Regions from separate parts of the Pediococcus claussenii ATCC BAA-344 genome, predicted to be linked through region 1. Evidence: predicted binding sites of a transcription regulator. Region 1 holds the regulator's gene; each other region holds the start of a gene.
The links. The regulator LexA, encoded in region 1, represses DNA repair genes until DNA is damaged. The targets are predictions, from matches to a motif close to CNAACANNTGTTNG.
Positions count from the first base shown of each region.

Region 2: PECL_RS00810 (DUF4870 domain-containing protein) is a predicted target of LexA. The motif match lies at 1,689-1,702, and genes of this name have one in related genera.
Region 3: PECL_RS01950 (Y-family DNA polymerase) is a predicted target of LexA. The motif match lies at 3,003-3,016, and genes of this name have one in related genera.

Region 1 is NC_016605.1:999,832-1,005,654, reverse strand. It holds gene PECL_RS04815 (ABC transporter ATP-binding protein) at 1-1,039, opposite strand, end outside; gene PECL_RS04810 (hydroxymethylglutaryl-CoA synthase) at 1,212-2,366, shown strand; gene PECL_RS04805 (hypothetical protein) at 2,433-3,041, opposite strand; gene PECL_RS04800 (hypothetical protein) at 3,175-3,417, shown strand; gene lexA (transcriptional repressor LexA) at 3,561-4,190, opposite strand; gene PECL_RS04790 (DUF896 domain-containing protein) at 4,320-4,565, shown strand; gene PECL_RS04785 (YneF family protein) at 4,635-4,859, shown strand; gene PECL_RS04780 (lysophospholipid acyltransferase family protein) at 4,933-5,559, opposite strand; gene PECL_RS04775 (tRNA1(Val) (adenine(37)-N6)-methyltransferase) at 5,645-5,823, shown strand, end outside.
Region 2 is NC_016605.1:172,904-178,726, forward strand. It holds gene PECL_RS00795 (DUF2316 family protein) at 1-294, opposite strand, end outside; gene PECL_RS00800 (MIP/aquaporin family protein) at 397-1,047, opposite strand; gene PECL_RS00805 (hypothetical protein) at 1,213-1,644, shown strand; gene PECL_RS00810 (DUF4870 domain-containing protein) at 1,860-2,198, shown strand; gene PECL_RS00815 (D-alanyl-D-alanine carboxypeptidase family protein) at 3,016-4,182, shown strand; gene PECL_RS00820 (hypothetical protein) at 4,283-4,606, shown strand; gene PECL_RS00825 (Cof-type HAD-IIB family hydrolase) at 4,615-5,436, shown strand; gene PECL_RS00830 (AEC family transporter) at 5,639-5,823, opposite strand, start outside.
Region 3 is NC_016605.1:411,971-417,793, reverse strand. It holds gene PECL_RS01965 (YbhB/YbcL family Raf kinase inhibitor-like protein) at 1-328, shown strand, start outside; gene PECL_RS01960 (alpha/beta hydrolase) at 455-1,258, opposite strand; gene PECL_RS01955 (hypothetical protein) at 1,292-1,678, opposite strand; gene PECL_RS01950 (Y-family DNA polymerase) at 1,671-2,975, opposite strand; gene PECL_RS01945 (nitroreductase family protein) at 3,113-3,718, shown strand; gene PECL_RS01940 (low temperature requirement protein A) at 3,894-5,057, shown strand; gene PECL_RS01935 (hypothetical protein) at 5,249-5,767, shown strand.

The sequences.
Region 1 (5,823 bases):
TGTCATCTAACTTAATGCCTTGCTTAATTTGCGGAAAATTTTCTGCATCGGGTGAATCGATGATTTTGGGCTGAACGCCAATAACATCGATGATCCTACCATATGAAATTAAAGATTGTTGAATTTGATTTAATAGTTGCGTAAAAGAACGAATTGGGCTTTGTAACATAGCAACATAGCTAATATAGGCGACCATTTGACCAACAAGAAGTTGACCTTTGATTACAAAATATGAACCAAGCAAAAGTATAATCGCTGTACCTAGATAGTTCACAAAATCAATTGAAGGCGAAAAAATTGCTTGGTTTCTTGATGCCTCAATCATGTATTGACGGTTTTGATCCGCAAATTGATCGAATTTTTTGCTTTCGGCTTTTTCATTCGTGAAGCTTTTTATAAGTTGGATTTGGGTTAACGTATTTTGCATCTGATTTGACATGTCCGCTTGAGAGACACGTGCATTCCTAAATGCTGTTCGAATACGGGTCCTAAATATACGGTAAATAAAAAACATTAATGGGAAAGTGATACTAACCGCAAGAGCCATTTGCCAATTAACGATGATAATAAATACTAACACGCCAACGAATGTAAAGAAATTACCAATAATTGAGAGCATGTTTGCCGATATAAGGCTCTGCAAGTTATTAATATCACTGGTTAGCCGAACCATTAAATCACCAGTTTTGCTTGATTCAAAATAAGCGGAATCAAGGCTTAAAATATGTCTAAACAGGTTCTCACGAAGTGTCAAAATTGAATTTTGACTCATAATACTCATATAATAGGTGGAAAAATAATTGAAAACACCAAGTAACACAGCTGCAAGAATCATCAATGCAACGGAATAAAATAATTTAGTCATACTTTTATCAGGAATAATTTTATCAATGATGTATTGAGTAAATTGTGGCATTACAAATTGAAGTGCTGTAATAATTATGAGCGCAGCAATATTTAGGAAAAGAAGCCGTTTCTTTTGTAGAACGGTTTGAAAAACATACCTAAACATGCTTAATAAGGTGACTTCTTTTTTCATGATATTCCTCCATTTATTCTTTGTATATTAACCCTAGAATAATAGACACAATAGATTCTAAAGTCAATCTTTATGTTTTTTACTATATTTTATGAAAAAGTAAAGAAGAATTACAAATTTTGAATATTCAATTATAATTAATATATCAAGACAATAGAACGGAGAAAAATTTATGAACATAGGTATTGATAAGATAGGTTTTTTTACAAGTGATTTATTTTTAGATATGGCAGAGTTAGCCACTGCAAGAAATGAGGATCCAAATAAATATTTAATTGGAATTGGGCAAAAAAAGGCGGCCGTAATCCGTAATTCTCAAGATTCTGTGACACTCGCAGCAAATGCAGCTTCTAAAATTATTGATGACGCAGATCGCCAAAAAATTGATTTAATACTTTTTGGCACGGAATCTGGAGTTGATAATTCAAAATCAGGATCAGTGTATTTACAGCATTTATTAGGCATTAATCAATCTGCAAGTGGAGTCGAGTTAAAACAAGCTTGCTTTGGCTTAACAGCGGGTATCAGATTAGCAATGGGCCATATAATGATGAAGCCAGACAGTAGGGTTTTATTAGTTGGCTCTGACATCGCAAGATATGGGCTTCATAGTTCAGGCGAAGTAACCCAAGGTGGAGGAGCAGTTGCAATGATAATGAGTGCAAATCCACGCATTATGACTATCTCAAAAGAATATTCACATTACACGAAGGATATTATGGATTTTTGGAGACCACTCGGATTTTCGGAAGCTTTGGTGGATGGCAAATACTCTTCGGATGAGTTTATTCAGTTTTTTCTAAAAACTTATAATGCGTATAAAGATATGACAAAGTTAGAATCATCCGATTTTGAGGCATTGGTATTTCATCTTCCGTTCACCAAAATGGGATATAAGGCACTACGAGCGGGAATTGAAGATGAAACAGTTGAAGAACAAAATCGGTTATTTGAGGCCTTTGATGAATCCAAACAACTATCACAGATTGTGGGGAATTTATATACCGGTTCTTTATACTTGAGTTTGATTTCACTTCTGATTAATCGAGAACTTAAGCAAAATGACATAATTGGTTTGTTTAGCTATGGCTCAGGGGCCGAGGGAGAATTCTTTAGTGGTAAGATTAACAATTATGACAAGCAATCTTTAATTGAAAGTTTGAAGTGGTTAGATCAGCGTAAGCAAGTGACTGTTAAAGAATACGAAAGAATCTACCTGAGCGCAATGTTGGATAGTGATGATTTTGAAACTGATTATAGAGAAGATCCAGCAAAATTTATTTTAAAAGGGCAAAAAAATCATCAAAGAATTTACGGGGAACATTGATGATTATAAAAAAAATGGTACTAAAGCAAAGAGATGGATGCTTTAGTACCACTTTTTATTAATTCGCTATTTACTGAAAAAGTTATATGTTACATTTTGATCCTTAACGGCCAAAAGTTTTTGATTTGCTTTATCAGGATTTAACAGTTGTAGGGTGTATCCCTTGCCAAGGTCGTTTTCGATTGATTTGGATGTTGTTTTAAAGTTTGTAACCATCTGATCAAAGTTTGCTTCATTGGCCTGATTAGGATTGGCAATAATTTGACGAAGTGGCTTCACGAAACTAGAAGCGGTTGGTAACAAGGAATAAGTTTTAGTAGAACCGTCAAAACTTACTTTACCAATGGACTTATAACTTTCTCTAACGGAGTTAAGGATTGAATTTTCTGATAATTCTTGCTTAGCTTCACTTTGGCTGGAACTATTATCGGTTAATTGATTTAACGGAAGCTTGTTTGTAAGACTATCCGCACTAGTGCTATCTACTTGCGCTGATTGATGGTCTCCCTGTTTTAGAGCTTTTGGAACTTGGAGAGATGAATATAATAACCCGGCCCCGACCAATAAAGTCAATAGAATGGTCAAAAGGGGATTTTCTCGGTTTGTGATAACCATTGCAACCCGAAACAACAATAGTATAAAAGCGATACCTAAAATTATTGCCAAATAAAGCATACGTTTCTCCTTATCATTTTTCACCATTATACATGTTCAACATTATAATCGGCAAATTCACAATAAAATCTAATAATAAGCATATATATTTACTTATTTTATAATATAGTAACTATAAAATGAGGTGAAACAGATGGGGATGACTTTTGAAAAGGGCACTTTGGTTAAATGTCGATATGTTGAATCAATGTTAAACCCAATTATAGGTAGGGTTTTGAATCAATTAGGAGATACAGTAATTATTGAAGTTCTGCACTATTCTGAGGTTGACCGAATCAAATTGAAAAGGAAAAAATATCTTCTTGAATTAAAAATAGTTCATTGTGAAGCGATAAAAATTCGCAAAATGAAAAAAGTTCAAAATAAAAGATATTAAAAGGGGTCAGGCAACACTAAAGAATAATTTTTTCTATGCCCAAATAATAAAAATACGAGAAATAAGGCAAGTGATTTCGCTTTTTAAACTCATCACTTTTCAACTTATATCTCGCTTACTTTATTGTCTCGAATAAATAATAGTTAAAAAATCTGATTCCGAAACAAACCAACAACCTTACCCAGGATAGTCACATTTGAAAGAATAATTGGTTGCATAGTGTCATTTTCGGGTTGTAGTCGAATATGATCAATTTCTTTGAAGAATCGCTTGCAGGTAGCCTCATCATCCTCAGTCATTGCAATCACAATATCTCCATTATCAGCGCTTTGTTGTCGGCGAACAATAACTTGATCACCAGAAAGAATTCCAGCGTTAATCATACTCTCCCCACGAATGGTTAACATGAAGAGGTCTTTTTGGCTCTCCTTGTACTCATCAGGGACGGGAAAATAATCGGTTGCTTCTTCAACAGCTAAAATTGGTTGCCCAGCAGTTACTACACCAAGCATTGGAATAGTATCTTCGTTGGTTTCAATTCCAAGTTCTTCCAATCCAGCTGCCGTAACCTCAAGAGCTCTGGGTTTAGTAGGATCTTTTTGTAAGAAGCCCTTTTTTTCGAGTCGTGAAATATGACCATGGACTGTTGAGGTAGAGGATAAACCGACTGCTTCACCAATTTCGCGAACAGTCGGAGGATACCCTTTTTCAGTAACTTTTTCATGAATAAATTGTAAAACAGCAAATTGCTTGTCACCAACTTTTACAGTCATTGCGTAACTCCTTAATTTATTTAACATAATCATACCATGTCCAACTTTCCTAATCAAACTTATGTTCGTATTTTTTGCTTTTTGATCTTTCATGGTAGTATTATTATAAAAAAGATTGGAGTGTGGAGTATGGCTGATCAAGAAATGCAAAAGTTAATTAAAAGAATTAATGAATTAGCAAAAAAAGCCAAAGAAGATGGCTTGAGTGATCTTGAAATCATTGAACGTAAAGATTTACGCCAAAAATATTTAAAGAAATTTCGCGAGAGTTTTCGTAGTCAGGTAGAAATGATGCAGATTTTTGATAAAGATGGTAAAGAAGTTACTCCCCAAAAAGTCAAAGACGCCCAGCGAAAAAAGGGGTTGCGTGATTAATTTTTTCTTCCGTTTTATTGTTTTTTTGTGTAGTATATAAGATATGTAACAGTGTAAGGAGGAATTAACGTGTCAACTGGAATTTGGATTGCAATAGTAGTTGTTGCTGCATTAATTGGTGCAGTAGCTGGTTTTTTCATTGCTCGTCGATACATGGAGACTTATCTTAAGAATAATCCTCCAATCAATGAAGAGATGTTGCGGACGATGATGTTACAGATGGGACAAAAACCGTCACAAAAGAAATTACATCAAATGATGACTTCAATGCAGAATCAAGCCAAGAAGGGCTAATTTGTTTGTAAGATTGCTAAATAATAACTATAAAAAAGAGGCCAGAAAAATTTTGGCCTCTTTTTTATAGTTATTATTTTTTGGAAGAGACATCAACATATTTAAATGCCGGGTCAATTTCTCGATCAAGTGATATAAATTCAGCATTTAGTTGAGACTCAAGAGTTGCTAAATTCTCTTCGTTCATTCTCATTTTTTTGTCAATTTGAATTGGTTTTCCAAAGGCAATTTTTATTTTACGACGTGAAAATAGGCTTTTAAATGTTAGTGGCCCTTGGTAAACCGCTGGAACAATTGGCACTCCAGCAAGTTTAGCGATTACAAATGCGCCACTTTTAAGTTCTTCAGAATGGCGGGTTCCTGACGGAAATATGATTGTTGAAAGATTGCTATTTTTCAGCAACTTTACTGGTATTTTTATTGCAGATGGTCCAGGATGTTGCCTATCAACGGGAAAAGCATTTAAACTAGTTATTAACCAGCTTAAAAATTTATTTTTAAATAATTCTTGTTTGGCCATAAACGCAAACTTTTTGGGCGATGCCGCCATTGCATATAAAACAGGATCAAACCAAGTACGATGAGGTGCGACTAAAATATAGTTTCCCTTGGGAAGTTGTTCCTTGTTGTATGACCTTGGTATGCCATTGATTAGATATATTAAGGCGAAAACGATTCCGCGGATAATTGAATAGAACATTTGATTTTTTTCCTTTTTTTTGTAATATTTACTTCAGTCAGTATGACGAATTTTAGGAAAAGTTTCAACAAGTTGGAGAGTAGTTTTGAAGCCAAAAATAAAAATAAATGAACGTATAGATCAATTATATAGCAGTGACGTTAAAATTATACAGAGCTCGCAAGTGTTTTCATTTTCTCTTGATGCCGTTCTGTTAGCTCATTTCACTAATTTAAACGCAAAACATGATAGGAATATTGTTGACTTATGTGCGGGTAACGGAGC
Region 2 (5,823 bases), 830 kb from region 1:
AATTTTCTTTGAGTCGATAACGTTTGAATTTAAAAACCAATACTGGTGATAGTCACCCTTTAGTGCTGAAAATGAAACAGGTTCAGCACCATTTTTTTTGATCTGTTCGTTTAAATATTCCTTAACTATCCAAGGATCTTCCAAGGCTTGCTGTTCCAGAGACATAATCCTATTGAACTTATCAGTTGTAATATTTAAATCAGCAGCAACTTTTTCGCCTTTTAAGTTAGAACGTAGTAGGGCTTCATTTAGTTCCTTACGTGTGTTGCGTCTTTGTAAAGGATTTAGTGACATATTATTATCTTCTTTCTAAAATAGATGTTGGTATTAAAAAACCTTCCAAATTGTAAATCGGAAAAGACCGACTTGCAACTTGAAAGGTTATGAAAGTTAATATTATTCTTCGCTACCTAGGAATTTAGCAGTATAAGCGGCGATTGCTGAACCAACCAATGGTGCTAATAAGTAAACCCAGTAGTGCGATAATGCCTTGCCACCAACAAAGATAGCAGGTCCAAAACTACGAGCAGGGTTCAATGAACCACCAGTTAAGTTTAGCGCTACGATAATCATAAAGCCTAATGTTAAACCAATGATTAATCCTGCAAAGTTTGCATTACCATATTTGTTACTTGTAACTAGTAAAATAACAAATACAAATAGGAATGTAATCAATGTTTCAACGAAAAATGCGGCACCAGCTGAGATGATGGGAAAATCTGTTTGTCCCAAGTTGTTAGTTGGAGCATTCATTGAACTAAGCAAGAATTTGACAACCGCTGAGGCAAGAATTGCACCAATAAATTGCGAAACCACGTAATAAATTGCGTCACTAGCTGAAATTCGCTTGTTAATAAACATTCCGAGTGTAACAGCGGGATTAAAATGACCTCCCGAAATAGCACCAACTGAGTAAGCCATGATGGTTACTGCTAAACCAAATGCTAAACCAATAGCTAAAACGTCGCCTTTTGCAATGGTGACGGTTGCAGTACCAACGAAAACTAGTACAAATGTACCAATAATTTCTGAAATATACTTGCGCATAAAAAATTCTCCTTTTCCTTAAAATAAAGCTGTACGTAAAATTATATACTAAATTTAAATATTTTCATAATGTAACTCATTATTTCAATTCAATTTCTCTTATGCAAAATAGTAAGTTACGTTTATGTTACAATAGATGTATACAGATGAACGGGGGCAATTATTATGAGTAAAGTTGATATCACTTTAATTGATCAGGCTACCGCTAAGGTTATGCTGCAAGAATTTAAGAGTCAAAAGAAAGACAATGTTCCAGTTCTTAAAAACCCGGGACATTATATTTTGCCTGACTACAAAATTACCAGACAGCGAAAAGCATTCAAGATTCGGAAACACACGTACCTAACTCGCAAATTTCGTTCATACGTTGCCCTCGATTCCGATAATGGGCATACATTGTGGATTAGAAATTTTGGTAGTTTGACAGAAGCAATCTTTTGGCTTGAATCAGGTTTGAAGCTTGAAGATACTGATACAGATACACGTTTCTCATATGGTGAGTGGAAGCAGAAGCATCAAGAGGAAATTGAAGATTTAAAAAATCAATTGCGAATTGCTAAGGAAAAAAAGAATAATGCATTACGTCAAATCTTATAAATAGCGGTTTTAAATTTAGTATAATTTACATAATAAAGTTGTGACAAACAATGTTTTGTTGCAACTTTATTTTTATTTCAGTTAGGTTGAAATGAGCAAAACACACGCTATGGATTGATAATACCAAAGGAGTTAATTTTTGATGAATAAACCAGTCGGCTAATTTTACTTAGTTCTCTTTGGTATGTCATAATGTCAAAAAAGGGGGAATTGTAGTGTCTACTGAAAATAAATTACTCAGTTCAGTCGCTTATCTTAGTGTGTTCTTTCTACCAGTTATTATGCCAATTATTATTTTGGTGATTGCTAGTAAACCGGAATACAGCGAATCACGTTCTAATGCAATTCAGGCATTATGGTTACATATTGCTCCGTGGCTGATGGGAGTTGTTGCGGCGATCTTACTAATTGCTGGAGGCACGGGTGTAGCTTCGAATGGACATGTACCTGCTTGGCCGATCATACTCTTTGTCCTCGTTGGAATAATCGGAATAGCAGTTATTTTCTTGCTTTGCTACAATATTTATCGTGGAATTAAAGTGCTAGTTGACTGATATATCAAGGCCTATAGACTACGACAAGCTATTTTTAAAAAAATAGAGCTTTTATATTGCAAGCGCTTACGGATGGTGTTATTATAATCATGAGGAAAGGGATAAAGCTTCGATTCTACTAAGTTTTTTCTCAAATGTCCCAGTCCAGTGGTTGTGGGATTGTGAAGGGACATAATATTAGTTCTTCGTGAACCACTTCAATCATGAGCGTTTAAGTTAAAAGTTGTGATGTTTAAAGACATTGGTTTCTAAATTTTGTACGTGCGATTGATTTTGGTGAAAAGCTAATGAGGCAACCGTTTAAGAATTTTATGTAATGTTCAAGTCATTAATAGCATTGAGGAAAGTGATGTTAATCCAATGACAGTGTTAATTGTCTAGTTGCAAGACATTAAATTGCAGGATTTAAGTAAAGAAACACAAATTTAGTTCTGGGGGTTCTGTTATTTCAAAGAACAGATTATTTGGCTTCCAAGACCGTCTATATCACCGTTAGCCTGAAATTGTGCATTTACTCACCAAGGGTAGTTGATTGGTTGAACATGCAAAAGCAGACGTGAATACAGTTTTTCAATCAGGTAGGTTAGAAGCACGACGGCGTGAACAATTTAATAAGGTATTTGAAGGTGTAGCTAATTAAGAAACTTGTAAAAGAGATTACAGTTGGACCGAAGAATAACCTTTCCTCATAGAAGATCCTAGCACGGTTTAGAGTGTTAGGGTCTTTTTGTATGGTAAAATCTTCAAGTAGGATATCAAGAACAGAAGAGTTGTGATAACCTATATAGGGAGATTTTGAGTAGGAAAGGGATTTAAAATGAAGCTAAGTAGGCATATTATAATTACGCTGTTTACTTTTTTATTGGGATTTGGGGTAATCTCAGCTGTACATGCTAGTGAGCCAGCATACCAAATTGTAAAAACTGAAAAAATTAAGAATCAACAGTATCATGTAAAGGATACAAGTGGATTTGGATATGATAATAGTCATCGGGAAAAAATTATTAGTCTAAAGGATTATGATCACTCCACTTTACAGGCCTCACAGGTTCGAACTTATCAGTTTAAACAAGGGAAAAAGAATGTGCGAGTTACTTTTTATTACGTAACAGTTGGTGGTAAATCTGCCTGGGTTTGGAATGGGTACTTGGCGAGTGGTCGAGCATCCTTTGATATCAAAGCTCCTGATGCAATTGCAATGGACGATCAGAATGGTAAAGTCTTATACAGTAAAAACGGGAATACCAATGTACCGGTAGCGTCAATGATTAAAATCTTAACGGTTTATATGACTTTTCAAAAAATAGCCAATCATAAGGGAAGTTGGAATAATACAATCAAAGTGCCAGAAAATTTGGCAAAGATGTCTGTTGATCAGACTTGTGGAGGCTTTGAGTTAAAAGCTGGTAATAGTTATAAAATTAGTGATTTATACCAAGCAGCGATGATTGATTCATCAAATGCGGCAACGACTTTATTGGGAATATGGGTTTCTGGTAGTAACACTAACCACATTAAAGCAATGCGAAGTCTAGTTGCAAGCTGGGGAATTAAAGATTCATATTTAATCTCAGCGTCGGGATTAGATAATACTGATTTATCAAAATTTTCAACTGTATTTCCAGGGTCCGGAAGCCATGACCAAAACTTGGTTTCAGTTAATGGCATTGCAGTGATTGCGCGACATTTGATCAATGAATATCCTCAGGTTCTACAAGTTTCTTCAAAAAATTCTGCCAAGGTAGCAGGACAAACGATTGATAATGTAAATACGACTTTGCCAGGCAGACGATTTAATAATCCTTCATTACATATTGACGGTTTGAAAAATGGATATACTGATCGTGCCGGTTATTGTTTTGTTGGTACAGGGCATGTACCTGGTAAGCATCGATTGATTACTGTAGTTGTAAATGATGAAAGTATGAGCACTGATACTAATGCTCTGATGAAACATGTTTACTCGGAAAATATTATGAAGTAACTTTTGGCATAAGATGGTGTAAAGGGCGTGTGATATAACTGGTTTTACATTGCTAAAATGTTAGAATAACAGTATCGAAAATAATTTGGAGGAATTAAAAATGATTCAAGTACCTGGAGATATGACTGAAATGCGTGTCATGATTGAACAATTAAAAGATTTGGGTAAAGAAACTAATGAGGACGAGTTAATTGACCAAGCGGTTGAAGATAATGCACAGGCTATGCTTGATGAAGCGCTTGAAGGACACTACTACTCCGCTAAGCTGAAAGATAATTTGATTACAATCTATGATGTTTTGAACGAACCTGTTGGAACGATTAAACCAATGGAGACAGGCTTTAGTCAGGACTTTAGAGAGAATTCAGATGGACTATGGCTTTATATGGCAACCGAGTTAAAACGAATTTTAGGTGGAAGATAGGGGGATTTATGACAGTTCGATTAATTGCTAGCGATATTGACGGAACATTTTTAAACGATAAGCACACGTTCGATCATGATCGTTTCCAACAACAATTGAATCAAATCATGGATCGTGATATGAAGTTTGTGGTAGCAAGTGGCAATCAACTAGCTCATTGTCAGGAAGTTTTTAGCAAAATTCATGGTGATATTACGTTTGTAGCTGAAGATGGAGCAGTGATTGCCGAGCAAGGCAAGATACTGGATGAAAGTCCAATTCCTGCGAATATGTTAAATGATTTGCTAGACTACCTGATTGGAACTCCTGAGTATGGGGGAGCAACCTTAATTTTATCGGGGCGCGATCACGTTCTGACAAACTTAACAAAGGAAAGTCCAGAATGGGATTTGACCAACTATTTTTATCAAAACATTGTTCCTAACTCAGATTTTAAAAAGATTAATACTCCAATTTATAAAGTTGATATTCATTGGGCTGACATGCGTGATGTTAGGGATAAGGCAGATAAATTACGTAAAGATCTTGGAACTGAGCTGGGAAGTGTGATGAGTGGATTTAGTGGAATTGATATAACGATGCCACACGTTACTAAATCATATGGTTTACAACAATTACAACATATTTGGAGCGTTTCAATGGATGAAACCATGGCTTTTGGTGATAACCAAAATGATTCTGCAATGCTACAGCACGCTCGATTGGGTTACGCGATGAAAAATGCCGCCGAAGAGGCTCTGGAAGCAGCAGAATTTGTTACGCCACTTGATAACAATCAAAGCGGAGTGATGGATGTAATTGATCAGGTGTTGGATGGAAGATTAAAATAGAAAGAATAAAATGCCCCGTAATTGTTAGATTGTTTCATCTGACAATTACGGGGTTTTCTGAAAATAAACATTCTAAAAATTAAGCAATTTTAGAGCAACCACTGAGAAATGAGAGTAAAAGATAGCTTAATGCCGATACAGGCTGTTATTCAAAAAATAAATTTATTTAATGTTATTGCACTTGATTTTATCTTGGCCCTTTTTATACAATCTTCGTAATCAATTCCATCATAATAGGCACCATTATCAGTGAAAGAAGCGTGGTTTCTGTAACCATGATAGAAGCAAAGTCAGAATCCGCATTATATAGTTTAGCAACAACCGGAGCATTAGTCATAACGGGCATGCACGATTGTAGTATGAAGACTTCTTTCATGAGTAAAGGCA
Region 3 (5,823 bases), 590 kb from region 1:
TCCTGTGGCTGGCTTTCCATGGATTCATTGGATTGCCACTGACATTGCCCCAACCGATCTAATTCCAGAAGACTTTAGTCAGAAAAACAAAGGTGTTGTTCAGGGTAAAAACAGCAACATTTCCCGCTATGTAAACGAACACGACATTAACGTTAACGAACGATATACTGGTCCAACGCCACCTGAAACTCACAACTACACTTTGACTGTATATGCATTAAGTGAGCCAACCGGTTTAAAGCCAGGTTTCTATCTCAACGAACTAATGAAGGCTACCGAGCCAATCACTATCGAAAAAACGGAAATAAAAATCCCAAGTCGTGGATAATTATATTTGAAACATATCCATTAAAAAACAAAAACACAAGTTAGTGACTATCCTACAGTAGATTTTATTGCAGGGACAATCACCTAGCTTGTGTTTTTGATTTATATCAATTTTAAACCATTCAATTTATTTCCATAAAAATTCAGCAAGTGTATCAATCACCTTAGAATTATGCCTTAAATTTGAATGTTGTACTTGACCCTCTGTTCCTTCAAATATCCGTTCTTTATAACTCGCAACATGCGGTTTGATCATTGGACCAAATTCTTTAATACCGGCAACTGGTACCACTCCATCACTATCCTTGCCATTAATATGCCCGCCCATATTCAAAACTTGTAAATTGGACGGTACATTTTTAAGATTAGATTCAATCTGATCCACTGAACGACTGATATTATTGTTCGTTTTGAAAAATCGTTTGTATGGCGTAGCAATTGTCGCAAATTTTATTACTTTAGGATACTCATTTCTATGATTCCCAGTTAGGTATGCAAGTTCAATTAATCCACCCATTGAGTGCCCCACTAAGTTAACTTTATTAACATTGTATTCTAGATGTAATTTTTTCATCACTTTTGGAAATAATTTTTCCTGATATAGAGGATCTTTATTTCGTTTAAATGCCACTTGAATTGTTTCATTCTTTAACTGTTTTTGTTTAGTATCAACATCAATCTTTCCATTATTTGTGATATTCACCCTAATTTTTTCCGTTGTTAAACCGTTGTTATGAAACGCATTTACCATATCATTAAATGCATTAGGTGAAGATCCGTACCCTCCAACAAAAATAGTTACAGTGTCGTTATTCCCGGCGTCACTTTGTACTTTTTTTAGAATTGAGTCAGTAGTATTATATTTTTTAAATCCTAAAAAAGCCACGATTAGCACAATAACCAATAACAAAATCATTCCTACTCGTTTCATGACTATCTCCCCCAATAATACTTCATACCATAATTATACTTCGCTTCCGTTTTTGATAAAATAAATATCCTCGATCATAATTAACTTTCCATTAACAACGATTCTACCTTGATATTGTCCTTCAATTAATCCCACAATTAAATCTGGAATATGTTGATTACGATCAGACCAATTCATTTGAATTGCTACCCGTAGTCCCTTTTGAAAGGCTTCTTGAATAAATTCAAGAACTTCGCCCCTCTCCATTGGTGGTTTTTTTATGCGTTCAGCTCTTTTTCTCTCAACTTTGGCATCTCGTTCAATCCGCTGAGTATGGTCACTTAGGTAAAATCCTTGCCATTTGACCATGCCACGATCTTGGTAGTCAGTTAGAAAACGTTCTACAATTTTCGGATCAAACTGATAGTCCTGATTATTCATAAGCATTTCCTCCACGATGCCCCCCAACTAACCCAGCACGCTGTATCGCAGTTCCTCCTTCCGTTAGACTCGAAAGTTTAACTAGCTTTTTTATACCAAAGCGCTTTCGCAATTGATCCATCGTTGCATCCAGCTTGCGCTGTTTAATACTAATTTCCATTTGCTGAAATAAATCCAATTGTTCCGCATTATCATCTTGTAAATGAGTACAATAGACCGCAATATTTCTCACTTCTTCTCCGTTCCAATTATTTTCAAATAATTGTTCAGTATACAAAACTAGTCTCGTAGTTTGATTAGTTGCATCAATCTTCATTTGTTTAGAGAATCCATGATGTCCCAAATCATGCTCATGATATGAAAAACCAACCGAAAGTGAAATACATTTGGTTAACTGTTTATGTTTCCGAATACGTGCTGCCACTTGTTCGGTAAGTTCTCTAATAACTACTCTTAGTTCAGCGTCGGTTCTATAATCTCGAGGCAACACTTGCGAATTGCCATAGCTCTTAGATCTAGGCGTGAAGTGTTGACGAATAACTGATCGATCTATTCCCCAGCTTAATGCAAAAAGCTGTGAACCAATTACACCCAACTCCTCACGAATCGCATACGGATTAGTATGAGCTAAGTCATACATCGAATTAATTCCCATTCGTTTAAGGTGTTTCTCAGTTCGTTTTCCAATACTCCAGACAGATGAAAGGTCTGTAATTGGCCAGAGCTTCTGTGGAATATCTTCATAATGCCAACGTGACAGTAGTTGTGGACTCTTCTTAGCACCAAGATCCAAGGCTAGTTTAGCCATTGCGGGGTTATCACCAATCCCAACTGTCAAATAAATGCCTAGTTGATCCCGTACCTCCTTTTGAATACGTTGTGCCACCTCAATTGGAGTATTACCAAATAAACGCCATGATTTTTCCATATCAAGCAATGATTCATCAATTGAGTAAGGATGAACGTCTTCTTCTGCGCTGTATTCTTTAAAAATATTATTAATTGCAACATTTTTTTCTATGTAATAATTCATTCTAGGCTCAGCAACTATGATCTTATCTGTGCGAGGCACATCTCTAGTTCGCATAACATTGCTAACTCCGTATTGCTTTTTTGCTTCAGGTGATGCCGCCAACACCAGCCCACCATTTGTATTATCTGCCAATGACATAACTACTAAAACCGATTTTAATGGATTCAATCCACGGTCCACACTTTCCACACTGGCATAAAAGGACTTCGAATCAATCATAAAAACCAATCCATGCGGTTCATTCGAATAATTATATTCAAGCATATAACTCACCTCTTGCTTCACATTATACGAACGTATGTTCTTAAATGCAAGGCAAAATTGAAAGTTGCTAATTTTTCAAAACTTGTGTAAACTTACTTTACTTACAAAAAATAAGCATTCATAGGAGAACATTTAAAATGAATAATAACTACATTAATGAGATTACAAATCGTAGATCAATTTATAACTTAGGAAAAAACGTTTCACTAACGCAAGATGAACTTGTTGACATCATTGAAGAAGCTATTCGTCAATCACCTTCTGCTTTTAACAGTCAGTCTGTTCGTGCAATCATTCTTTTTGATAAGGCACATGATGAGTTTTGGGAAGGAACTCTCGATATCTTACACGGCGAAGTTCCAAATGAAACAGCTTTTGAAAATACAAAAAATAAAGTAGAAGGATCTTTTAAATCTGGTGTAGGCACAGTTCTATTCTTTACAGATGAAAAAATAATCGACAAACTTAAAAATGATTTCCCAATTTTTAGTGACAATATTGATATGTTCGGTGAACATGCATTAGGTATTGCTAATGCAAATGTTTGGACAGCACTTGCTTCTGCAGGAGTTGGCGCTTCATTACAACATTACAATCCAATCGTCGATAAATTTGTCCAAGACCACTTCGATGTACCAGCAAATTGGACTCTAAAATCACAAATGCCATTTGGATCAATTGAAGCTCCAGCAGATGGAAAAGACTTCATGACTGATGAAGATCGATTCAGAGTTATTAAATAAGAATATAAACTTCATCTCTGAACCATTAAATGGGATCTAAAAAGCTTCACAACTGTTAGAAACTCTCTAACAATTGTGAAGCTTTTTAGAACTCAACGAACCACCCTATTTTTAACTTTGCCATTTCCTTTATGCTAAAATAACTTGGTATAGTAATTCAAGGAGGAGTAAAAACATGTTACGTCAATGGTGGCAGTCACCTCAAGTTATTTCTGCTAGTAGATATAAGCGAAAAATTTCATGGCTAGAAGTCTTCTCCGACTTAATTTATGTTGTTATTTTCCACCAACTAACTGTTGGATTAATGGAGGGTCATAATTTTGAAAATTATGGTAAATTTTTAATCCTTTTTCTCTTAATTTACTGGACTTGGAGCGATTTTAACTTTTATTTTGATAGCCATGGCGACACTAGCCTCAGAACTACCACTTTATCGGTTTTACAGATGGCAGCTATTTCTTTTTCTGCACTTTATATTCCTGAATTTTTCCATGGCCATTATACTTCATTCATTCTTGCATTTGCATTAAATCAACTAATGATTACCTATCTTTGGTGGGGCTCAGGGCATTTTGATCCTGATCACCATCAGTACGCTCATGACCATAATCGTCAGTATTGGATTTCTTTAGTGATTCAACTTGTTGCAGCAATAATTCCAAATAGCAAAATTCAATTTGCCTTAATAATTATTTCAATAATTTCAAATTATTCAGCGGGATATTTTGCACGTAAGGCCGCTCAACTTGAATTTCAAAAGCGCGGAATTGAATTTGAAATATCACCTGCTTTATCTGAAAGGTATTCACAGTTGATGATAATTGTCATGGGAGAATCATTAGCCGAATTGATTGATTCTATGTCAGATGTCCATAAAACCGTTAGTATGTTGTCTTTGTTCTTTACCTCAGCATTCATAACCCTTCTTATATATCTACTATTTTATATTAATTTTGATCATATACTTATAAAAAAGGGTTACGGATGGATGTATCTATATCGCCAATCTTTTGTGGTAATAACCCTAAACTCAATTCTTGAGATTCTTTTTATTCACTTAATCCTGTTTGAACCTTCACATCTTATTCAAACAGCATTAGCCATATCAACCATTACGATGGTGCTATCTATGATATTTTTACCAATTTCATTAAATAAAAATTCTCATTTTAGATGGAATGCCATAGAGAACCTTTTTAAGCTACTTGGTTTAATCATAATTATTACATCCATTTTTCTCCCAATATCTTTTGCTCTTTATCTATTGGCCGTTGGTTTAAGTATCATAGTTGCCATTGAAGCCTTTTCTAATCAGGAACAAAGTCTTCAGCGCAATTAAAATTGTGAACCATGTACGGGCGACAAAAAAGAGCACCTTATGGCTAAAATTAATGGACGTTTTTAAATACGCTCTATACCATCCTTTCGTATTTTTCGTAAATTTAGTTATATTCCTCACTATTATTCTAAAATTTATTGCATTAAACTTTAGTTTGTAATTTAAAATTCTACTTATGTGAGGATAAACCTATGAACTGGCAAAATATCGATTATACAAATCTTTTAGTAACTTTATTCATTCTGATTATAATCATAAGGCGACAACTTCAAATAAAAGTTATTAAGTTTCGTATGCGGACTTATATTATCTTAATAGGGATTGGCGCCTATGAAACCCTCATGGCAATTCAATCTAAATTTTTAAACCTTCCAACTAATTTTTGGATCTTCCTTGTAGGAATGGTTATTGGTGCCATCCTTTTTGGATTTTTACGAGTATTATCTTATCATCTATGGGTTGATAATCGCGGACTAGTCATGCGACAAGGAAATTGGCTAACCGTCACTCTTTGGATCGTTGGCATTGTATTCCACCTTATCCTAGATCGAATTTGGAAGGGGAGTAATGTTACCTTGCTCATTTACATTGGAATTTCTCTATGGGCTCAACGTGGTTTCGTTTGGCAAAAAGCAACCCACTTGTTCCCAGAGGCCATGCCTGCAACAACCGCATACGACAAAAGAGAAACAAGACAGAGACATAGATAATTAAAAACAGCTAAAACGAATTAAAATCAATGTACAAAATACATTAATATAATTTG